Regions from separate parts of the Microcystis ichthyoblabe FBCC-A1114 genome, predicted to be linked through region 1. Evidence: predicted binding sites of a transcription regulator. Region 1 holds the regulator's gene; each other region holds the start of a gene.
What was found. The regulator HrcA, encoded in region 1, represses chaperone genes, less so after heat shock. The targets are predictions, from matches to a motif close to TTAGCACTCNNANNNTNNGAGTGCTAA.

Region 1 (6,293 bases):
CAAACTCGATCGGGGACAGTCATCAGTGATCAGTAAACAGTAATCAGTGAACTTAAAACTCAAAACTAATAACTGATAACTGATAAAGGGGTTTAAGAAAAAAAATCGGGTTGATCAACGGGAAGCAAGGAAATAGCCAAGGGAGAAGAGAATGCCACTAAAAAAGTGAAGATTAACCGCTATAAACTTGCAGTTACTGACTAGCTGAGGTTGATCGTGATTTTGGTTAACGTGGTGGACTAATTGCCAAGCGAAAGGGAGACTAAGGAAGATTAAGAGGGTGAGAGGGGGATAAACTTGCAGCAGGACAAAAACTACCGTTAAAACGTAAACGAGAACCGTCACTACGGTTAAAACTTTAGAACCTTTTAAAGTACCTAAACGAGCAATGGGTGATTTTTTACCCGCTTTGAGATCATCGGCAACTTGATGGAAATGGGAACAAAAAAGGATGATAGAAGTGGTAATCCCGATAATAATTGAAGCCGCTAGACTAGGGACAGAAAAAGCACCTGCTTGGGAATAGTAGGCAGCAGCAATCGCCAAGGGTCCAAAAGTAAAGAAACAGATAATTTCCCCTAATCCTTGATAACCGAGACGGAAGGGAGGTCCTTGATAGGTATAGCCCAAAAAACAACAGAGGGCGATTAATTCTAGGATAATCCAATCGCCTCGCCAATAACTAATGGCAAAAATACCAGCAATACCCACTAATAGAAAAAGATTACTGAGCCAGAAAATTAAAGATTTATTGCCAGTTAAATTAACGATCGAATGAGCTTTATTAACATCGATCCCAGTATCGGCATCAAAAACATCATTACTGAGATTTAACCAAGCGAGAATTAAAATAGCTGAGAGGATAAAAGTGGCAAAAATCGGCAGGGAAAATTGACCTGTTTCCTGATAAGCGATCGCTGTTCCCAAAATAATCGGTATAATCGCCACACTATACATTGGTGGTTTCAGGGCTGCTAACCAGAGTTTTTTGGGTGAGGGAGTGGTGATAGTATCGGTGGTCATAGCTGAATAATAATCAGGAAAACTCGATCGCTCTAGGGATAAAAAACGAGGGTTTAAGGTAGAATTATAGCTTTTTGTGCCTCCACTAGAAAAGCGGCATTTCCTATTTGTGATGATAAACAGAAGTTATTAAAAATGGTAGGAGTGCAGGGGATGCGCCCAAAATTTCCTATAGGGTGTTATTCTCTAGACGGTAAACTGAAAATTCCTATAACTTTCCTAGCCACCGATGAGAGCGACCGCTAAAGATGATATTCTTTATATTCACCATGAGGATGTGCCAGTTTATAAAAAAGGCGGTTCGGTGGTGAGAAATAGTTATTTTTGGGCGCTAAAATCGATCGCCTGTGGAGCGCGTCGGGGACAGGATTGGGAGTTCGATGCACAGGTGTGGGTGGCGCTGGTGCGGATGTTGCTCTGTTTTGCCAATTCTGGCTATTTGGGGGATGGTGAGACAATTTTAGAGTTTACTGTCGATTGTCCCATTCCCGAACCTTTACGGGGGATATCTACTTACTTATAGCCTCGCTGAGATAGTTAGCGGTGGATTCCACTAGGGGAATAGTATTTTCGTATAACATTCGCGTCGGTCCGATAATGCCAACACTACCGACGGGAGTATCTCCCTGTTTATAAAAAGCGGAGATAAGAGTACAAGGGCGCATGGATTCCAGAGGATTTTCGGAACCAATGGTGATTTTGACTTTTTTAGCTGATTTTTCTAGTTCTGGTCTTTGTAAAATCAGGGGTAAAAGGCGATCCTGTTCTGCTTCCAATAGATGCAGTAACATTTGTACTTGTTGCCATTGGGCGAATTCTGGCTGTCGAATGACTTCAGCGACACCATGGACGATAATCTCTGGGATGGCAGTGGATTGGAGACTAGCGCTGATTTCTTGGCTTAATTGTCGGAGAAAATGGGTATAACGGGCAAATTCTCGCTCGATTTGCTGCCAATCGAGGTTAATTAAATCTGCCAAGCAATAACCTTTTAATTTTTCCCCGAGAAAATTAGAGAGGATTTGTAATTCTTCTGCTAATCCATCCTCCTTGTCCGTTGCCATAGACTCGGGAATCTCTATCATAACCGAGCGTGTTTGTAAACTATCTGTAACAATAATTAACATGATCTGCCGGTTCGAGACAGGGATTAATTGCAGATGACGCAGGGTATTAGTGAGGGTGTGGGGAAGGGTAACGATAGCGATATAACCGCTTAAACCGGCTAAAAATTGGGTGGCCCGTTGCAGCAGACTTTCGAGACTCCAAGCGGGAGATTTAGCGTTTTTATGCAGATAATAGCCGATTTTTTCGCCGATACGGTCATCGGGAGTCATTAACTCATCGACGTAGAGACGATAACCCCAATCGGAGGGAATGCGTCCGGAGGAAGTGTGGGGTTGATAGAGTAAACCTTCTTTTTCCAGTTTACCGAGAGCATTGCGAATCGTGGCGGAACTAATAGTAAATTTGTACTCCTCTAGCAGAGTTTTCGAGCCAACCGGTTCGGCTGTGGCGATATAATGTTGGATTGTCGCCTTTAAGATATGTTGATAGCGATCGCTGAGATGGGTTCTAGCGGACATAGGGGAATAATCTTAACAAAAGATTTATAACATTTTTCTAGACAGTATAACGCTTATTCAGTTATCAGTTATCAGTAATCATTAGTCAGTCCTCCGTGGGGAGAAAGGGGATAGTTTACCCCTCTCTTTTCCCGATGGGGGCTATAAAAATTAGTAACGGGGAATATTATACTTTAGACGTTCATAATCTGAGATTTATTAAACTTCTGAAATCGTAGAGTCAGCAAGGAATCCAGTTCTTTTTTATGTTTCAGATGGGCATCATTCAGACATTCATAAATGGCTGAAGAAAAGTCAGAAAAGTTTTCATAATATTTACCATGTAAACATTTCTTTTTGACAAATTTCCACAGCCTTTCAATTAAATTTAGATTAGGCGAATAAGACGGCAGATAGAGTAGCTCTATTGACAAAGAAAGAGCCAATTCTTCAACAATTTTACATTTCTGATAGCGGGCATTATCTAAGACTAGAGTGATGGGAATCATTAGTCCTAAAGCAGCTATTTTTTCAAGAAGTTCACAGACTTGAGTTGCCGTAATATAAGTGTCATTAGTAACTAGAATAACTTCATGAGTTATTGCATTTAATGCTCCTAAAACATTGAAGCGTTTACGCCCGCTCGGTGACTTAACAAAAAGTCTCTCAAAACACCAAACAAAACCGAGAAATGCTCCCATGACGAAGTGAGCGGCATCAACAAAAAAAACAGCCCTTTTTCCTTCTTTAGCCTCATTTAGTCTGGGTTCTAGCTTTTTTTCTTTGTAGTCTTCTTGTTCATCTGGGTCAGCTTTAGAAGGAAGAGAACCTATTTTTAAACATTTCATTCCCAAGGATTTTAAGAATTTCCTCACTTGGGTAGGACTTCGTTTTATCCCTGTCAATTCTTCTATTCTATATACAGCTTCATTTATTGTGGCTGGTGGATTTTTCTCGAAATATTTTTTGAGTGTTTCTCTTTGAGACTCTAATTCACTTTTAGGGCGATAGAAGTTGATTTCTTTTAATTTTTCTATTCCGCCCTCTTGATAATCTCGAAGATAGGTTAATAAGGTATTTGGCGAGATTCCTGCTAACTGACAAATTTTTTTGTGCGGTATCTTTTGGCTTTTTAACCAGAGAACTTCCATCTTCAGTTGAACCCGGGGATGAGGATGATGAAATCTTTCATAATACAGTGAGTTCTTTTCTTCTTCCGTGAATTCTAGGTTAATCATGTTTTTAATGAGTGCTTTGCTTCTAATTATGACTCTTGAACTATATTATTGTCTTTGAGTAAAAAATGCAAGTTATAACCGTGCAAAGTATAGGATCGACGAGGAGGGAATAAGCATCGATGCCGCCGTTAATATTTTTAACATTAGTAAAACCCTGACTTTGTAGCCATTGGCACATTTGCAGGGATCTCATGCCATGGTGACAGATAACGAGGGTTTCCGCTTGGGGGTTGAATTGGGTGGCAATAGTGGGCGACCATTCTTGGTATTGACTCAAGGGTAAAATGGTAAAACTGGCTACAAATGCGATCGCAACTTCCTCCGGTTCGCGCACATCAATAAGTTGTAAATTAGGATCATGATCGGCTAAACGGAGAGCGAGTTCATGGACGCTAATTTCGGGAATGCTCATAGATTTGGTCTTAAGAATCGGTTATCTTTCCTTTAGAGTAGCAAATCGAGGGACCCTGAGCGTTTATCTGTGAACAGTGCCTAGGTTGTGATAATGGTGAGGAGAATTCTGAGGAACAAAAAAAGCGCATTTGTCCCCGGCTGGATTTCAGTTAAGCTTTGATTAGAGGTTATTGTAGGAGAGAGTTATTGATACCGAATAGATTCACCCAGATGTATTGCGCTGAAGCTATCTTGTCCTCGGTTTTTTGTCCTCTGATTAATTTCTAATCTGTACTGCATTCTCCCCTCTCCTTTCTCCCCATCTCCCCACTTCCCCACTTCCCCACTTCCCCACTTCCCCACTTCCCAGCTTATGATTCCCCTACAATTAACCCTAAAAAATTTTCTCAGTTATCGCGAGGCAGTGCTAGATTTTCGCGGATTACATACTGCCTGTATTTGTGGTGCCAATGGTGCGGGAAAATCCTCTTTACTCGAAGCAATTACTTGGGTAATTTGGGGGGAAAGTCGCGTCTCGATTGCTGATGATGTGATTCATGCGGGCAGCGATTATGCGCGGGTAGATTTCGAGTTTAGTTATGGGGGAGAAATCTATAAAATTATCCGTAGTCGTCACCGGGGGGGAAAAGCTTCTAGTTTAGATTTTCAGGTGATTAATGATCAAAGTTTTCGTCCTTTATCGGGTAAAAGTATTAAAGATACCCAAGCACAGATTAATACTTATCTAAAAATAGACCATAAAACTTTCATTAATTCTGCTTATTTACGACAGGGACAAGCGGACGAGTTTATGAAACAGCCTCCTAGTGGTCGTAAACAGATTTTAGCAGAATTATTACAACTCGATCGCTATGAAATTTTAGCTAATAAAGCCAAGGAGATATCGAAACAATTTGATGGACAATCCCTCCAGATCGAGCAGCAAGTAGAAACTATCAAACTCCGTCTTCAGGAGAAAAATTCTTATCAGGAACACCTGCAAGAGTTAAGCACCCAAATTAACCAAATTAATCAAGAACAAGAGGTAAATAATCGCCGTTTACAGCAACTACAGGGGGAAGAAAATCAGCGTCAGAATTGGGAAAAACAGCTGCAGTGGCAACGAGAACAGGAGCGAGCTTTATTAGCAGAAATCGAGAGATTAGACCGGGAAAAAGTTAGTCTAGACAATCAATTAAATCAAATAAGGACTATTCTTCATCGCAAAAATGACATTATTACTGCACACGAGCGCCTAATCAATTTAGACCAGAAAGAGGCAAGTTTGTCAAGTCAATTGCAAGCTTGGCAACAGGCCCAGTATGATAAACAACAATTAGAACAGAAATTACAGCAAAAAATTAACGAATTTACCCTTCCCATCCAACAAACGAGCGCTCGTTTAGAAGAATTGGGAAGACAGGAACAAGAAACTCAAAAAATTATCGAGCAAGCGGGGGATATTCAAGCAGGATTAGAGAAGTTAAATTACCATCGTCAACGTCTTCAGGAATTGGATAGATTAGCTTTAAAATATGCTCCTTTAAATAGCCGAAAAGCTGATCTAAATATGCAGTTGGAACGGGAAAAAGCCAGGATTAATGCTCGTCGGGAACAACTGCAAAGAAATCGGCAACAATTAGAGACAGAAATCGCTCGTATTCCGCTTCTAAGAGAGGAAGCTCTCAATTTAGCCAAGCGAATTAAGGAACTAGATAAAAAACAAACCTATTGTGAACGAGTGGAAGAAAAGGAAACTGTTAAACAAGTGGATAAAAAAAGTTTATTGGATCAACAGAAAAGATATGAAGAACAACTTTTAGAGTTAACTGATAAATTGGAAAAATTAAATATTCCTGATTCGGTTTGTCCTCTGTGTGAACAGAATTTAGACAGTCATCACCGTCATCAGGTAATCAGAAAAACCCATCAACATCAAGAACAAATTCAAGAGCAAATTTGGTCCCTACAGGAACAGATGGCAGACTGCGATCGAGATTTAAAACGTTTACGCGAGGAATTAGCCCAAATTAAACAAGAATTGCCAGCAAGATCGAATCTACAACAAAAATAT
Region 2 (6,293 bases), 1.4 Mb from region 1:
TAACGGGGAAATTGGACGAATTCGCCTCAAAAGCTAAGGTAATTCATGTGGACATCGACCCGGCGGAAGTGGGCAAAAATCGCGCCCCTGACGTGCCGATTGTCGGGGATGTGCGGGTAGTTTTAGAACAAATACTCCAAAAAGCCAGAGAATTTGATTATCCCACTAATTCCGATCGCACCCAAGCTTGGTTAGCCCAGATCGAGCGCTGGCGCCAAGATTATCCCCTGCAAGTCCCCCTACCAGAAGGCAGACTTTCCCCCCAAGAAGTAATCGTTGAGGTGGGCCGTCAGGCACCCCACGCCTACTATACCACCGATGTGGGCCAGCATCAGATGTGGGCGGCCCAATTCCTCAAAAATGGCCCCCGACGTTGGATTTCTAGCGCGGGATTGGGGACGATGGGTTTCGGTTTACCTGCTGCGATGGGGGTAAAGGTGGCTATTCCCGATGAGGAGGTCATCTGTATTAGTGGTGATTCCAGTTTCCAAATGAATCTACAGGAATTGGCCACCCTAACCCAATTTAATATTCATGCCAAGACGATTATTATTAATAATGGTTGGCAGGGTATGGTACGTCAATGGCAAGAAGCTTTCTATGGGGAACGTTATTCTAATTCCAATATGGAAGCGGGAATGCCAAATGTGGAACTGTTAGCCCAAGCTTACGGCATTAAAGGGATTACTATTCGCCATCGAGATGAATTAGCCGCAAAAATTGCCGAAATGTTGGCCCATGATGGTCCAGTTTTGGTCAATGCGATCGTGACTAAAGACGAAAATTGTTATCCCATGGTTGCCCCCGGCCAAAGTAATGCCCGTATGATTGGTTTACCGAAAATTGTCACCGGGGGTTGTGAAATGCACAATTGTCCCAGTTGTGGCGCGGTTAACAGTTGGAATAATAAATTCTGTCCTGAATGTGGGGCGAAATTGTAGCTGAAAATTGTTAATTAATTAACCAGCCTCCGTTAAGTATAACGGAGGTTTTTGGCTTTTTCTCTACTGTGTGAACATCATAAGTAGGTAGGCGTTAAAAATTATCAGAAACCCCCCTTATCAAGGGGGGCAGGGGGGATCGAACTTAAAATCCATTTTTAATTTAATCATAACCAGCTACTTAGAAATTTTCAAATAGAAGCAATGACAGCCCTAGAAAAAGCCTTAGAAAAAGGAGCGAAAAACTTGATCGCCACCGTGATTAAATTAGGCATATCTCAGTGACAACGGCAAGAGCCTGACATCAACCCCATGGACGACAATTAAGAATAACAACCTAAAATCTTTTCGCTAATTTTGCCATAGACTGCACCCTTTGCTTCTAAAATGGGCTATTGCGGCTAGATACCAATATTGGTCTAGCATTTGCCCGTAGACTGAAAAAAGCACGTTATAAAGATTATGGCCAAAGTTCTGGTATCCGATTCGATCGATCCGGTAGGAGTAGAAATTCTGTCACAGGTTGCCCAAGTGGACGTGAAAACAGGACTATCCGCTGAGGAAATCATTCAAATTATCCCCGAATACGACGCACTGATGCTCCGTTCCAGTACCCGCGTCACCAAAGAAATCGTCGAAGCGGGCAGCAAACTGCAAATTATCGGCCGCGCGGGGGTAGGAGTCGATAATATCGATGTTCCTGCGGCCACTCGTCAGGGTATTATTGTCGTTAACTCTCCCGAAGGTAACACGATCGCCGCTGCCGAACACGCCTTGGCCATGATGTTATCCCTTTCCCGTCATATTCCCAATGCCAATCAGTCGGTAAAAGCGAATAAATGGGAAAGAAATCGCTTTATCGGCACAGAAGTTTATAAAAAGAACCTAGGAGTCGTCGGTTTAGGTAAAATTGGCTCCCATGTCGCCACCGTTGCTAGATCCCTAGGCATGAAAATTCTCGCCTACGATCCCTTTATTTCCAAAGAACGCGCCGATCAACTCGGTTGCACCTTGGTGGATCTAGAATTACTCTTTGCCGAGTCCGATTTTATCACTCTCCACGTCCCGAAAACTGCCGAAACCCAGCATCTCATCGGTCGGGAAACCATCGCTAAGATGAAACCCACAGTCCGCATCATTAACTGTTCCAGAGGCGGCATTATCGATGAGTTGGCTTTAATTGAAGCCCTCGAATCCGGTAGAATCGCCGGGGCAGCCTTGGATGTATTTGAACAGGAACCTTTAGGCGAATCTAGATTAAGAGAATTATCTAACGTCATCCTCACTCCCCACCTAGGTGCATCGACTACGGAAGCACAGGTGGGTGTAGCTGTTGATGTGGCCGAACAAATTCGCGATGTCCTCCTCGGTTTGCCAGCGCGTTCGGCCGTTAATATCCCCGGACTAACTCCCGATGTTATGGAAAAACTGCGCCCTTACCTGCAATTAGCGGAAACTATGGGTAATCTCGTCAGTCAGTTGGCAGGAGGTCGCTGTGACTCGTTAAATGTCCGTTTACAGGGAGAATTGGCCACTAAAGACAGTCAACCTCTGGTGGTAGCGGCAATTAAGGGCTTACTTTCCCAAGCCCTCCGGGAACGGGTAAACTATGTTAATGCGGCGATCGAAGCTAAGGAACGCGGTATCCGGGTAATCGAAACCCGGGATGCTTCCACCCGCGACTATTCGGGATCGATTCATTTGGAAGCTAATGGTTCCATGGGGACCCATTCCGTCACCGGAGCGCTGTTAAGTACGGGAGAAATCCGCATTACTGACCTCGATGAGTTCCCCATTAACGTGCCACCGAGTAATCATATGTTATTTACCCTTCACCAAGATATGCCCGGTATTATCGGCAAAATTGGCGCACTTTTAGGCAGTTTTAATGTCAATATCGCCAGTATGCAGGTAGGACGCAAAATTATTCGCGGTGATGCAGTTATGGCCCTGAGTCTCGATGATCCTCTACCGGAAGGTCTTCTCTCGGAAATTACTAAAGTCCCCGGTATCCGCGATGCTTACACAGTGAAACTCTAGATTAAATCAGTTATCAGTAAACAGTCAACAGTAATCAGTGAAAGGAAAGCTCTGCACTTGCCACTTAATACTGTTGACTGAAAACCCAAATCTGATAACTGATAACTGATAACAAGGGCCGAATCTCAGACCTAATTGGTTAAGCTAAAAGCTTTGATGTGCTTAGTTTCTAACCTTCTTTTTAGGTAGGAGAATTGTCAGATTCTGTCTTTTGCCTCTTGCCTGTTGCCTCTTGCCTTCAGAAGCTGATAACTGATATATGTCTAATAGTTGGTGGGAAATTACGGTTTTGTGCGAACCTAGTCTCGAAGAAACGGTTTTCTGGAGACTGGAAGATTTTGGCTGTTCGGGAACGGCCACTGCTAAAAAACAATCCTCTTTAGAGGTTAAGGCCTATATACCAGAAATTAAAGCGCAATTGCCCGATTTAGAGGCACTAAGCCTCTGGTTAAAGCAGGATGCTTTGATTTTAGGTTTTTCTGAACCTGTCAGCTATTGGCAGTTAATGGACGAGGAAGACTGGGCCAGCAGTTGGAAACAACATTGGCAAATTAGCGAGATCGGCGATCGCTTTTTGATCTGTCCTGCTTGGTTAAATCCTCCGGAAAATAACCAGAGATTGGTGATTAAAATTGACCCCGGTTCCGCTTTCGGCACGGGAACGCACCCCACCACGCAATTATGTTTAGAATCCCTAGAAATGCGTTTAAGTAGCCATCCAGAGCCTAAAATTATCGCCGATATCGGTTGTGGTTCTGGCATACTGGCGATCGGGGCGATTTTATTGGGGGCTAAAAAAGTTTATGCTGTCGATATAGATCCCCTGGCGGTGAATGCGACGTACAGTAATCGCCATCTCAACGGGATTAACCCCGAAAATTTAGCTGTTAATCAGGGTAGTGTCGAGGAGTTATTAGAATTAATTCCCGATGGTGTTGATGGCATCGTTTGTAATATTTTAGCCGAGACAATTATCGCTTTAATGCCCGAAATCACCCGTCTGGCAAAACCCACCACCTGGGGAATTTTAAGCGGCATTCTTGTCACCCAAGCACAAGCAGTTACAGATATTTTAGAACCCCAAGGCTGGACAGTGGCTGCTCTGTGGAAACGTCAAGAATGGTGCTGTATCGAAATTCGCCGCACCCTGGATTAATATAGCTGTCAGCCTGGAATCAGTTATCAGTTATCAGTTATCAGTGAGCAGTTATCAGATTTGAGTTTTCAGTGAGCAGTATCAAGTGAGGAGTATTAAATGGCATTAACAGTGCTGTCTTGTCACTTCACTGATTACTAAGTAGGTAGGCGTTAAAAATTATCAGATGCCCCCCTTATCAAGGGGGGATTAAGGGGGGATCCCCCCGCCTATCGGCACCCCCCTTATCAAGGGGGGCAGGGGGGATCGAACCTAAAATCCATTTTTAATTTAATTATAACCAGCTACTTATTTACTATTTACTATTTACTGAAAAAAGCATCCATGACGCTAGATAATTTTCGCATCAGTTTTGCTCCTTTATCTTTGCAGGAAGTATATCAATTAGCCGATGATGGGGCTAATGGGGCTATTGTACTAATGAGTGGTACTGTACGGGAGCAAACCGACGGTAAACCGGTTATTTATCTTGATTATCAGGCCTACGAACCCATGGCGATGGAGGTTTTCCGGCAAATTGCTCGGCAAATTCGGCAAACCTGGCCCGATACCAATCGAGTTGTCATTCACCATCGCACTGGTAAGCTCAAAATCGGTGAAATTAGCGTCTTAGTAGCGGTGGGTTGTCCCCATCGAGGGGAAGCTTTCGCAGCCTGTCGTTATGCTATTGATACTCTCAAGCATAATGCCCCCATCTGGAAAAAAGAATACTGGTCTGATGGTTCTAGTCAATGGGTTAGTATTGGGGCCTGTGAAACGGAGTGTTAGGTCTAATAACGTAAAATCAAGGCAATTTTTTGGTAATCGTTCAAGGAATCCTCCTCGACTAAAGCTACACGTCCTCCCTTGGCCAATACCACTTCGATAATTTCATCCACTGCGTCATCGATTACCTCCGTACCACCGACGTTTTCCACCAGTATCAAGTCACCATTTTCGCTTAAAACTGCGGGTACATGGTAATTTTTCTCCACTAATAACAATTTTCCTCGACCTTCCTGCGCTAAACGCCACACTTCTCCCAGGGTAGAGATAACTTTTTGAGCGCTGACTGCCGCGTCCAAAGCTTGCAGGGCTTCAGTTTTTTGAGTCTGACGCACTGAATGCATAATCGGCAATACTTGTGGAATTAATTCTGGCAGTGAGGTTTTGTCAAAATTGCCGGTTAAAGTGCCAACAATTGCTGATGTGTACTGTGAAACTTCTTGAAAGAAGGAAATTTGACGAACCACTCCACCCACAATCAAAGGGGAAGAATCATCAATGTCAATGTATTCACCCAGAGCATTATCTACCTGTTGGAAAAATCGCCGGATTCTATCATCTAGATAACTGGTATCGGCATCAAAGGGCAGTGGTGCGGTGGCCCCCGGTCCAGTCATTTCTAGGGGAAAATTCTGATCGCGAATTTCTTCGAGAGTTTCTCCTGTAGCTGAGATTAAACGAGTAGAACCCTGACTTAATAGTAACAGCCAATAGGGTTGTTCTCGATGTAATCCATAAACTAAATCCCGTGTGGCAAAGGTTTTATCGATGACAACTCTTGCCTGGACAGAAAAAGGCAGGTTATAAAGCTTGGCAATATCCGGACCAATATAGAGAGCTAATCCATCTAGAGTATAAGGATAATCTATTTCAGCTACTAGACTATCGAGGCGATCGAACAAAGGTTCGATTTCACGTTTAGAGAATTCTTCCGATAATCGGCGCTTTGCTTCATCGACCAAATTTTTAACGAGAATAGGGTCTTGTTTAGACCTCTTGCATAAATCCGAAAACAAACGATAGAAACAATAATGGGAGGGACTTTCAGTTAATTATTTATTAGTAGTTGATAATCTTCAAAAATGTTGCTGTACAAGGATCGACTTAAGACTTTTGCAAGAGGTCTTTTGTTATCCGGTGAGGTGCGATGGGTAGGTAAGAGAATGGAAAGGGCGGGTATTTGAGTTAGGGATTGTAGTTTCTTAAGTTCTTGACGAGTAATCATTGATTTTAGCTTGATTGATAGGGTTAAGGAGCTAAAAATACTGGCTTTATCCAGATTTTCTCGATTTATTCAGTATTCCAGCTAACATTTTAGGGAAAAAATGTAATTATATCTAGAAAATTAAGAAATTATACTGAATTGCTTTGGCAGAGATTGAGGGAATTTT
Region 3 (6,293 bases), 1.3 Mb from region 1:
ATGGTGGTTATACCACTAACCTCACCCTAGAGGAATTCCTGCACGAGGATAATTTTTTCGCTTTTCAACTGTTTGGTCAACCTTTACCCCCCGACCACGGTGGTCCGCTGCGTTTAGTTGTCCCCCATCTCTACGCTTGGAAAAGTTCTAAATGGATTAATGGCTTAGAATTTCTCGATCAAGAGCAACTGGGTTTCTGGGAACTTAATGGCTACCATCGACGAGGTGATCCCTGGTTAGAGGAACGTTATGGCGGTTTTTGACGAGTTTTGTCTTAAAATAGGGTGATATCAGCAAACGGAAGTTACCCACCCACAAAAGATCATTTGGGTTTCCTTTCCTTGTACCCATGTAATTGAAGTTTTCTTAAGGTTTATAGGGATAGACAGAGTACCTCTTGACTCTCCCCCGAAGACCAGTTGTAGTGATTGATCACTGATAACTGAAATAACCGACTAATGATATTCGGATTGACCATGAAAAAAATGATATTGACTTTATTAGCTTTCCTTTTAGTTGCTAACATGAATAGCCAAGGGGTTTTAGCGGTGACGATCGATTTTCAATGGTTGGGAAATCAGGGTTATACAGCTAAAGGTTCTTTTAGTTATGATGAAAAAACGGCCCCGACTATCTTTTCGGAAAAAGGTTCGGGAAAGATGCAAGTTTTAGAAGATTTTCAGGTATCTTTTTATGATAACAGTGGTCAAGAGATCGCTAAATACGATAATGTCAGCGAGGGAATTTCCTCGGCTAATTATTTTCAGTTTAATTTTAATACAAAAACCGGTCAAGTTTTTGGCTCGATCGATCTGGGGGGTGAAGGGATGGGGGAAATCTATCTTCAAGGGGTGGTTAACGATAATTTGGCACTCTTGCGGGTGGAGTCGGTAGATCTGGTCATGGATGAGGATGATTCACCAGAAATTATCACTCAGTTTTGACTAAATTGATCGGGAAAATAGGGATTATCCTAGCCTAATTTTTCTGCTAATTCTAACCAGCGATCGGTTAAAGTATCAATTTTTTGACTCAATTGAGCTAATTCTTCGGTCAGAGCGGTTATTTTGGTAAAATCTTCTAGGGGTTCTCCATAAAGTACCTGTTCAATTTCGGCTTTTTTTGCTTCTAAAATTGGTATTTGTTTTTCGATGTCTTCGTATTCTTTTTTCTCTTTAAAAGAGATTTTTTTATTGACGGGTGAGGGAGAAGCTTTAACAGTTTTTGGGGTGACTTTTTTTTCTTTTGGTTCCTCCTCCTCTTTTTTCTGATCGAGATAAAGGGAATAATTACCCGGATATTGACGGATATTACCCCCGGTTTCAAAGGAAAAAATAGTATCAACTACTCGATCGAGAAAATAGCGATCATGGGAAACGACAATCACACAACCGTTAAAGTCCTCTAAATATTCTTCTAAAATTGCTAAAGTCTGCACATCGAGATCATTGGTGGGTTCATCTAAGATTAAAACATTAGGCGCACTCATCAAAACTCGTAGCAAAAATAAGCGTCTTCTTTCCCCTCCAGAAAGTTTATAAATTGGTGCATACTGTTGATCGGGAGGAAAGAGAAATTTTTCTAACATCTGGGAAGCGGTGATGACGCTGCCGTCTAGGGTTTTGACTAATTCGGCCACACTTTTCAGATATTCGATTACTCTTTGATTTTCGTTGATATTGATATCATCGGATTGTTGATCGAAGTAACCAATATGAATAGTGGAACCGATGTCAACCGTGCCTGAATCGGGGAGAGTTTTCCCGGTGATAATATCCATGAGAGTAGATTTTCCTACCCCGTTACTGCCAATAATACCGATGCGATCTTCGGGGGTAAAAATATAGGTAAAATCTTTAATTAAAGTGCGATCTCCGTAAGCTTTCGAGATATTTTCTACTTCGATAACTTTTTTGCCGATGCGTCTTCCTGCGGTGGCAATATCGACTTTTCCCTCCACCTGTTTAAATTCCTTATTACCCATTGCTTGAATGCGATCGATCCGCGCTTTTTGTTTGGTACTGCGCGCTTTTGGTCCCCGGGATAACCATTCTAATTCCCGTCGTAAAACTCCCGCGTGTTTGCGTTGACTACTGGCGATCGATTCTTCCGCTAAGGCTTTTTTTTCTAGATAATAGGCATAATTACCGGCATAAGTAGATAAATCTCCCCGATCGATTTCAATGATGCGATTAGTCACTCGATCAAGAAAATAGCGATCATGAGTAATTAATAATAATCCTCCCCGAAAACGGGACAAATAACTCTGTAACCACTCCACGGAAAGCGCGTCTAAATGGTTGGTGGGTTCATCCATCAATAAACAGTCAGGATCGGCTAAAAGTGCGGTAGCGATGGCGATTCTTTTGCGATATCCCCCCGATAAATCTCCCACGCGAGCATTAAAATTATCGATGCCCAGTTTACTTAAAATAACTTTAGCGTTAGTTTCTAAATCCCAGGCGGCAAGTTTATCAATTTGTTGCGAAACCCTTGACAAACGCTCCATAATAGTATCCAGATTTTCTGGCTCATGGACAAGGCGATCGGACAATTCCTCGTATTCCTTAATTAAAGTCATACTTTCGCCACTATCGGCGAAAACCTGCTCTAAAACCGTTTTATCGTCGTCTAGCTCCGGTTGCTGGGGTAAATAGACGATTTTCATCCCGGAATTGATTTGAATTTCGCCACCATCGATCGCTTCTAATCCGGCGATCATTTTCAATAGGGTCGATTTTCCCGATCCATTCGTACCGATCAGGCCGACTTTATCGCGATCATCGAGACTAAAACTCGCATCTTTGAGAATTTCCTTGATACCGAAGTCTTTTTTGAGCGATCGAACCGTCAGCAGTGTCATGATTTCTGGGAATAATCCTTCTTTTCTAGTGTAGTGTCTGGACTAATGCAAAGGATAGATTAAGCAGGTTCTGCTGAAAAAGTTTTTCCCGATGAAAAAAAACCTGTCCCTAATGCCGACGATAACGAGAAAAGGGACAGATTGGCTCAATGGAATGAGATTATTTTCAGGGGCCAGACGGCATCAGGAATTACATCATGCCCATGCCACCCATGCCGCCCATGCCGCCCATGCCGCCCATGCCGCCCATGCCGCCCATATCGGGGGCTGCGGCTTCTTTAACGGGTTTTTCGACCACGAGGGCTTCGGTCGTTAGGACCATGCCGGCGATGGAAGCGGCGTTTTGAACGGCTGACCGCACCACTTTAGCCGGATCGATAATTCCGGCGGCGATTAAGTCTTCGTACTTGCCGGTGAGGACATTGTAACCGACGCTAAAAGCGGTTTCGCGCACACCTTCCACGATCACATCCCCTTCCACACCGGCGTTATTAGCTAACTGACGCAGGGGGGCTTCTAGGGCTTTGGCGACGATATCGGCGGCGACTTTTTCCTCATCGTTAGTGAGAGAAGCTTTGAAAGCCTTCACCTTAGAAGCCAGATGAATCAAGGTTGTACCACCGCCCGGGACGATACCTTCTTCCACGGCGGCTTTGGTGGCATTGAGGGCATCTTCGATGCGGAGTTTGCGATCCTTGAGTTCGGTTTCTGTGGCTGCCCCGACCTTAATCACGGCCACACCGCCGGCTAATTTAGCGATGCGTTCCTGTAATTTTTCCTTATCGAATTCGGAATCGGTTTCTTCTAACTGTTTTTTCAGTTGGGCGAGACGTTTCTGCACATCGGCCTTATTGCGGCTGTCCCCGGAGGCGACAATAATTGTATTGTCTTTTTCTAGGGTGATTTTTGCCGCTTGCCCTAGCAGATCGAGGCTAACCGTGTCAAGACTCAAGCCCACTTCTTCGGAAATCAGACGACCACCGGTGAGGATGGCAATATCTTGTAAAACCGCCTTGCGACGTTCCCCGAAACTGGGGGCCTTGATGGCGACGACATTTAAGACCCCCCGGGCCTTGTTGACCACTAGAGTGGCTAAGGCTTCGCCGTCCACATCTTCGGCGATAATTAATAGGGGACGACCTTGACGAGCAACGGCTTCGAGGACGGGGACTAATTCAGCGATCGCACTGATTTTTTTATCGGTAATCAGGATCAGGGGGTTGTCGTACTCGACGATCTGTCTTTCCTGATCGGTGATGAAATAGGGAGAGATATAACCGCGATCGATCTGCATCCCTTCCACTACTTCTAATTCCGTGGTTAGGGATTTCGATTCTTCCACGGTGATTACGCCATCGGTGGTGACTTTTTCCATGGCGGTGGCGATCATTTGTCCCACTTCTTCATCGTTGCCGGAAGAAACGGTGGCCACTTGAGCGATCGCATCTCCAGCGATCGGTTTAGCGACGGCGGCGATTTCCTCGACCAGATAGGCGATGGTTTTGTCTAGTCCGCGTCTTAAAGCGACGGGATTGGCCCCGGCGGTAACGTTTTTCAGACCTTCTTTAATTAAAGCCTGGGCGATGATGGTGGCGGTGGTGGTGCCATCTCCCGCTAAATCTTTGGTTTTTGCCGCTACTTCCTGAATTAATCTCGCCCCGGTGTTTTCGAGGGGATCGGACAATTCGATTTCTTTGGCGACGGTGATGCCGTCATTAACGATCTGGGGGGCGCCGTATTTCTTTTCTAACAAGACATTGCGTCCTTTCGGACCGAGGGTGATTTTTACCGCATCGGCCAAGGCGTTGACACCTCTTTCTAGGGCGCGACGGGATTCATCTTTAAAGGCAATGATTTTGGACATGGTATCGCTGTTGTGATAGGACTCCTTATAGTTAATTTAGCACTCTTAGGGCTTGAGTGCTAATCCCGGTGTGCGGTTATTGAGGAGATCAGGGTGTTATCTCCCCACGGCAGACTGAATTGAGTTAAAAAAATAAAAATTTATCAAGATTTATGAATAATTGCAGAAAATCAATGATAACTATTGTAGCATTGGGGAGATAATCGAATTTTAGCCCATTTTCGCCTTTTTTTTAGGAGAAGACAACCATGATTAATCCAAATCCTGCTATCGAACAAAAAATTAATCAATTTATTCTAGAAACCCAAAATAAATTTAGTCAGGATAAATCAGCTACCCTTGCTAGTTACCAAACAGAAGCCAAAACAATCACTCAAGAGACTAATAATTTAAGAGATGAACTTATTCAAAAACTAGGTGAATTAACTTTTTCAGACCCTTTACCTAGCAGAGAAGAATTAGAAAAACAAATAATAGCTCATATAGATCAGCTTGTGGAGACAATCAACCTTTTATCTACGGGTAAAATTTCAGAAATTCCTCTTGATACTTTAAGCCAAGAAATTGATAGTTTGGTCGCAACAATTACGATTGTATTTGATGCTAATGCTAACGATGCAAACTTGCCAAAACTTAAGGAAAAGCTAACTGCTTGGCAAACAAAAGTTAAAGATACTTTGGTTAAATTTTCCACGACTGTGGAATTACAACAGAAAAATGAGTCTTTGATTGCTGAACTGAAGGATAAATTAGACAAATATAGTTCAATTCCTGAAGTAGATGAACCCTTTGAAAAGTTAGTCAAGGAATTTAAAGATAATTCTGCACAACTACAAGTACAAGAAGCAAGTGTTTTATTTCAAACTTTAGACGATTTAATCAATGAAATTAAAGCTAGAGATGAGGTGATTAAACTAAATCAAAGAATTGATACTTTGCTGGGAAAAACTAAAGAACAAGTAGCGGGATTCCCTCCAGAATTAGACCGGGAAGTACAGGGAGAATTAGCCAAATTAATTATAATACTAGGGATAGCGCAGGTGGAACTCATCAACAGTTCCAAAGCTTGGGATATCATGCAAGTAAAGTCGGTGGTAGATGCTGGAGAAATTGCGATTAAATCTTTAACAGGTCAACCTAATATTATTTTGGCACAAAAATTACGCTATGCTGCCGAAACAGGATTAAGAAAAACCCAGATGGGTTTTTGGAATGGTCTAGCCGACTTCAGAGGTAATCTTTTCCATTCTATCAAAATACCTACAAAAGTTTTAATTGGATTAGTGTTAGCTCTCCCTTTGAATTGGGGTATTATGAACTCCCCTCCAGTGAAGAATTTGCTTATGCCCTTACCTCCAATCTCAAATTCTAGTAACCAAAATACTGAGGACAAAGATGAAAATTTTAGACTCTTGATATTGATATTGATGACAGGGACTTTAGGGGGAGCAGTTAGTCTTCTAACTCGTTTGCAAGACTTTGATAATCCCAAAAATCAAAAATATGACGATGACTTCTTGCCATTGTCAATTGGTTTAACCAAACCCATTTTAGGGGGAAGTTTCG
Region 4 (6,293 bases), 1.7 Mb from region 1:
GCCGGTTTTTGTTGTAAACAATGACAGGGATTGAGACTAAGCGCTTGCCATAATTGTAAAGCTGATAATTGCCCGGTTATTACTAATTTTTCCCAGAGTAGCGGTAAAGCTAATTCTAACCCGATCGCGCCGGGGGGTGCTTCTGCAAAAGAGACGGTTTTTTCTTCGTAGGTATAGGGACGATGATCGATCGCGATTGCGTCGATAATTCCCTCTTTAATTGCCGCAATTAACGCCTTGCGATCGCTTTCGTTGCCCAAGGGTGGAGCGAGGTGTAAACTGGGATGGTAGCTGGCGATCAATCCTGTATTTAAGAGGAGATGCAACCACGTCACACTAGCGGTTATCGGCAATCCCCGCATTTTTGCCTCGCGAATTAATTCCACTCCTCGACGGGTAGAAATTCGCATGATGTGAACAGGTGTATTAATTTCGCCGACGATTTCTAAAATTGTGGCTAAAGCAGTGGTTTCAGAAATAGCAGGATCTCCGGGTAAACCGAAGCGAATCGAGGTTTCTCCCTCGCGCATGACTCCATTACCCTTTAATTGCTGATTTACGGGGGAAAGGGCGATATTTTGACCGAAGGGTTTTAGGTATTCCAATAAGTGCCGCAACAGTCCCAAATCTTCTAGACTGCGATTATCGGTAAAACCCACCGCTACAGGCATTAAATCGGCTAATTCGGTCATTTTTTGCCCTTGTCTTCCTAGGGTGAGACTTGCCCAAAAATGCAGACGAGTCGATTTTGAGTCAAAAAACCCTTGACTTTTTTCCTGTAATGTGCTAATAAGTGCGGGGTGATCGAGAGGGGGGAGAGTATTGGGGAGAATTGCCACCCGGGTGCAGCCTCCGGCCGTGGCCGCTTTGAGCAAAGATGCGAGGGTTTCTCTGTCCTCGTGGCCGGGTTCCCCGGAATGACTGTAGAGATCGACTAATCCGGGAGCAAAAATACAGTTTTGACCAGAAATATAGTTACTATTTTCTCTTGGGGGAAGCTGGGATTCGATCGCTTTAATTACCCCCTCCTCAATCCAGACATCGGCAATGCGATCGGTTTGTGTCAGGGGGTCAAGGACTCTAACCTGTTCTATAATTGTCGAGGATTGGCTATTCACGCAGACTAATTAAAACGTCATTTTTTCCTTTGGCAGTATATCACGTTAAGTAAAAAGTAAAAAGCAAAAAAGCTGAGTTGTCGGTTAGGTTGGGGGACGATAAGTTAGAATATTGATCGACTACGGTTTTAATCTTTATTTTAATTGGCTGGCCTACCCTAGGGAGAATTGATAGCCGAATCATGCAACTAGAACTTTTCGATTCTAATAATTTAGAAGAAATTAATCAGGGAACCCCGCGATTAGTTTCTTTTCGAGATTTAGTGCCAGAAATCACCAGCACCAGTTATCTAACCCACAGCATCTATTATTATCCTGCCAAATTTATTCCCCAAGTGGTGAGATTTTGCCTTGATAATTACAGTAAAAAGGATGATTGGATTATCGATCCTTTTGCGGGTTCAGGTACGGTGGGTTTAGAGGCTAAACTTTGTCAAAGAAATGCAGTTTTAACTGACCTGAATTATCTTTTAAACCATATTATCCCGATTAAGATCACAGAACACCAAGAACCATTGAGTTACTCAGAGTTAGATAAAAAAATCTTAGAAGTTTTTGCCAGCAAGGATAAATTTATCCCTCAGTGGTCAAATTTAAACTATTGGTATCCAGAGGATATTTTAGTAGTTTTACAGAAACTTTGGGCAGGTCAAAAAAATCTAGAAACTGATTTGTATTCCCAGATCATTCAAGCGGTTTTAGTGAAAGTTAGTAAACAGTTTTCCTATGCAGAACATACGAAACCAAAATTATTTCAATCGAAATACAAAAAATCAGATATACAAGAACTATTACAAAGAGATTGGCAAGAGGAATTAAAACGAACGATTAAAGAGATGAGTTTTGAAACTTTAACTAGCGTCAATCAATATATTACCGTAACTTGGCGCAATTATAATCAGGTGCTTTTTTATGGAGGAGTAGATAGTGCCACTTTTGAGATCGAGCAAAATCTAGAGTTAGATTGTTTAATTAGTTCCCCCCCCTATCTGCAAGCACAGGAATATATCAGAACAGCAAAACTAGATTTATATTGGTTAGGATATACAGAAAAAGAAGTGCAAAAAATCTCTAAGCTAGAAATTCCCTACCGACAGGCTACCAGATTAATCGAAACTGAAACCTTAAATCGAGTGAGATCAAGTTTAGAGAAAGAGAATTTACATAAAATACTCGATTCCTATTTTTGTCACACCATCAACGCTTTAGAAAATGCCACCAGAAAATTAAAACAAGCTGGGAAAGCTTGCATTTTTGTGGGTAATCCGAAAGTGGATGGAGTGGAAGTAGAAACTTGGCGAATATTAGGGGAATATTTTCAGGAAAATGGCTTTATTTTTAATACCGTCTTTGAGGATAGAATTAAAACCAGACAGTTATTCAAATCTCGCAAGAATAAAAATCCTGATGGCATGAAATCCGAATATTTACTAATCTTAGAGAAAAGGTAGGTCTAGTTTATAGCGTTTCCCATTCACAAAAGGTACATTCTCGATCTTGAAAAGCTTAATCAGCAAAACTTTAAGTGTGCCGTACAGGTACGAGAACCCCTATATTATGTGTAAAAAACTATGTATCTAAGCACAATTAATTACACATCTAAGCCACTACTCCGTCAGACTTCTGTGGTGGTGAGCAAACAGAGAACTGAAAACTCAAATCCGATCCCTAATAGCTTTATCCCGTCTCCCGTCTCCTGTCTCGACTAGGAAATTAATTTTGCACGACTACTTATGTAAACAACAGGCTTCGATCGTTGAGATAGCGATCGCCCTTGAGGTTCGGCGATTGCAGCTTGGGTAAACATTTAGGGACTTGCGCTTTGATAATAGAGTTCTTGCATAATTAATTCTTGAGAGTTCAAAAATGACAAAAATAGACATAAAACTGCATAAAATGCCTAAATGAAGCATTTAATCGATTAATGCTTATTCTTAATTCTCCCGACCACCGACTCCTAAACCCACCAACAAACTTTTTGCCGCAAACCCTAGCTTAACACCATAGTTCGGAAACCCGTACCGATCGAGCAGTTGTCAGGGGGCCTCGTATTTCGGTAAATTAGCACTCGGAAGGTAAGAGTGCTAATCTGGAAAAGACACTTACCCAAATACAAAAGAAACGGAGGATATTCCATGGCTGCAGTCAGCATCAACGTAACTACTGTTAAACCCCTAGGCGATCGAGTTTTCGTCAAAGTTAGTCCCAGCGAAGAAAAAACCGCCGGTGGTATTTTCCTTCCCGACGCCGCTAAAGAAAAACCCCAAATCGGGGAAGTCGTGGCCGTCGGCCCCGGCAAACGCAACGATGACGGTAGCCGTACCCCTGTAGAAGTAGGTGTGGGTGACAAAGTTCTCTACTCCAAATATGCCGGAACCGATATCAAACTTGGTGGCGAAGAATTCGTTCTCCTCTCCGAAAAAGACATTCTCGCCGCCGTTTCCTAATCATTTACCCTTGAAAACCCCTATTTTGCACGAATAACGATACATTATGGCTAAATCTATTATCTACAACGAAGATGCTCGTCGCGCCTTAGAAAAAGGCATGGATCATCTGGCCGAAGCGGTAGCCGTCACCCTTGGTCCCAAAGGTCGTAACGTCGTCCTCGAAAAGAAATTTGGCGCACCCCAAATCGTCAATGATGGCATCACCATCGCTAAAGAAATCGAACTGGAAGACCATATCGAGAACACCGGTGTGGCTTTAATTCGCCAAGCCGCCTCAAAAACCAACGATGTAGCGGGTGATGGTACTACTACCGCCACCGTTCTCGCTCACGCTATCGTTAAAGAAGGTTTACGCAACGTCGCCGCCGGTGCTAACCCGATTTCTCTGAAAAAAGGGATCGATAAAGCTGCCGATTTCCTCGTCAGTCAAATCGCCAAACACGCGAAACCCGTAGAAGATTCCAAAGCGATCGCACAAGTGGGCGCTATCTCTGCCGGTAACGATGATGAAGTCGGTCAAATGATCGCCTCGGCCATGGATAAAGTCGGCAAAGAAGGCGTAATTTCCCTAGAAGAAGGGAAATCGATGACCACCGAACTAGAAATCACCGAAGGGATGCGTTTTGACAAAGGTTATATCTCTCCCTACTTTGTCACCGACACCGAGCGCATGGAATGCGTTTTTGAGGATCCCGCTATTCTGATTACCGACAAAAAAATCGGTTTAGTACAGGATTTGGTTCCTATTCTCGAACAAGTGGCCCGTCAAGGCAAACCCCTAGTAATTATCGCCGAAGACATCGAAAAAGAAGCTTTGGCAACCCTAGTGGTTAACCGTCTGCGCGGTGTTCTTAACGTCACTGCGGTGAAAGCTCCTGGATTTGGCGATCGCAGAAAAGCGATGTTAGAAGATATCGCCGTCTTAACCGGTGGTCAAGTAATCAGCGAAGATGCGGGTTTAAAACTGGAAACCACCAAAATTGACAGCTTAGGTACGGCCCGTCGTATCACCATGAACAAAGATACCACCACCATCGTCGCCGAAGGCAACGACGTGGCAGTGAAAACCCGTTGTGAGCAAATTCGCCGTCAAATCGAGGAAACTGATTCTTCCTACGATAAAGAAAAACTGCAAGAACGTCTGGCTAAATTAGCCGGGGGTGTGGCAGTGATTAAAGTCGGTGCCGCTACGGAAACGGAAATGAAAGACCGCAAATTGCGCCTAGAAGACGCAATTAACGCCACTAAAGCAGCCGTAGAAGAAGGTATCGTCCCCGGGGGTGGTACTACTTTAGCTCACTTGGCTCCCCAATTGGAAACCTGGGCCAAAGAAACCCTCCAGCATGAAGAATTAACCGGTGCTTTAATCGTTTCTCGCGCCATTGCTGCCCCCTTAAAACGGATCGCTGAAAATGCCGGCCAAAACGGTGCAGTTATTGCCGAACGGGTGAAAGAGAAGCCCTTTAATGTCGGTTATAATGCCGCTACCGGTGAGTTCTCCGATATGTTTGAGGCGGGTATCGTTGACCCCGCGAAAGTGACTCGTTCTGCCCTACAAAATGCCGCTTCTATCGCCGGTATGGTTTTAACTACCGAGTGTATTGTTGTGGATAAACCGGAAAAAGAAAAATCCGCTCCTCCCGCCGGCGGTGGTGACTTCGACTATTAATAATTAGGGTTTGCTGAAAAAGTACGGGCGAAGCATTCGGGCAATAACCTATCGGTGAAACCGTAGATTTTTTATCCGAATGCTTCGCCCCTACAGGACGCGGGCCGATGAAGACGCAAGGTTTTGAAGCACGATTCTCTCAAAATCTTGCACCTGTTTCGCGAGAAAAGCCACAAAACCCTTACCTTGCCTACATTTCACCTTTATTCAGCAAGCCCTAATTAGTCTGTTTTTTCTCGACTCGATCGCTTAATTGCGATCGAGTTTTTTTTGATAAAAAAACATCACTTCGGGTTAATACGGAGTGAAACCCAACCACCGAGGATCTATTACCCTTTCCCTAAAGGAATCGCACTTGGCACGACCAGAAACTGCCCGATGTTGCTTACCACTTTCTAGCCATTTTGTCAACACCCTATAGGATTAAATATCATACCAGACGATAAATGATAACTATAAATAATCAATGGTCGTACAGAAGAGACGGCTGCCATATAATTAAGGCAATCTTTCTGAACTTTTTTAGAGATCATGAAAACCTTACCTATGTCTTTGGTGTTAGCGGGAATTAGTAGTTCACTTGTACTAATGGGGGGGGGGTAAACCCTGTCCGCGCGGCGGTTCTGATCGGGAATCTCCCACAAACGAATGATAATAATCAGACTCGGATTGACACCGGCATCTTAAAAGCGCTCGCCTTCACCCTGCCTGCGGGTAACAATTACAGCCTCGACAACGCCATCCTGCGACTCCAGAACTACGAGAGTGGAGAGGCTCCCCTCGTCCAGATCCGCAATGATGTCGGGGGTAGCGATCCGGGCAGTACCGTCCTCGCCACTTTCACCAATCCCACCCCTCAAGGATTGGGAACCTTTAACTACACCTTCACTCCCACTGGCCCCCTCACGTTTACCGCCGGTACTAAATACTGGTTATACGTTACCAGCACCAGTGGAAGTTTCAGCTGGCGCGCTTCTAATCCGGGTATAACCCCGACGGGCATCGCGACGCTATCGGGAAACCGGTTTAGTGAGAACAGTGGAGGGAGTTTCAGTA

Region 2: prmA (50S ribosomal protein L11 methyltransferase) is a predicted target of HrcA. The motif match lies at 3,032-3,058, and genes of this name have one in related genera.
Region 3: groL (chaperonin GroEL) is a predicted target of HrcA. The motif match lies at 4,764-4,790, and genes of this name have one in related genera.
Region 4: groES (co-chaperone GroES) is a predicted target of HrcA. The motif match lies at 3,180-3,206, and genes of this name have one in related genera.

Annotation. Positions count from the first base shown of each region.
Region 1 is NZ_CP191408.1:4,006,384-4,012,676, forward strand. Features, by position in the region: gene menA (2-carboxy-1,4-naphthoquinone phytyltransferase) at 115-1,023, opposite strand; gene ACQY1Y_RS19415 (hypothetical protein) at 1,253-1,546, shown strand; gene hrcA (heat-inducible transcriptional repressor HrcA) at 1,533-2,609, opposite strand; gene ACQY1Y_RS19425 (IS630 family transposase) at 2,783-3,826, opposite strand; gene ACQY1Y_RS19430 (rhodanese-like domain-containing protein) at 3,867-4,238, opposite strand; gene sbcC (exonuclease subunit SbcC) at 4,593-6,293, shown strand, end outside.
Region 2 is NZ_CP191408.1:2,576,282-2,582,574, reverse strand. Features, by position in the region: gene ilvB (biosynthetic-type acetolactate synthase large subunit) at 1-941, shown strand, start outside; gene serA (phosphoglycerate dehydrogenase) at 1,404-2,981, shown strand; gene prmA (50S ribosomal protein L11 methyltransferase) at 3,241-4,137, shown strand; gene ACQY1Y_RS12425 (molybdenum cofactor biosynthesis protein MoaE) at 4,462-4,905, shown strand; partial or broken gene ACQY1Y_RS12420 (hypothetical protein) at 4,908-6,127, opposite strand.
Region 3 is NZ_CP191408.1:408,553-414,845, reverse strand. Features, by position in the region: gene ACQY1Y_RS01995 (sulfite oxidase-like oxidoreductase) at 1-263, shown strand, start outside; gene ACQY1Y_RS01990 (hypothetical protein) at 477-944, shown strand; gene ACQY1Y_RS01985 (ABC-F family ATP-binding cassette domain-containing protein) at 974-2,863, opposite strand; gene groL (chaperonin GroEL) at 3,054-4,727, opposite strand; gene ACQY1Y_RS01975 (hypothetical protein) at 4,976-6,293, shown strand, end outside.
Region 4 is NZ_CP191408.1:775,346-781,638, reverse strand. Features, by position in the region: gene ACQY1Y_RS03670 (dihydroorotase) at 1-1,118, opposite strand, end outside; gene ACQY1Y_RS03665 (DNA methyltransferase) at 1,301-2,569, shown strand; gene groES (co-chaperone GroES) at 3,254-3,565, shown strand; gene groL (chaperonin GroEL) at 3,612-5,237, shown strand; partial or broken gene ACQY1Y_RS03650 (choice-of-anchor R domain-containing protein) at 5,861-6,293, shown strand, end outside.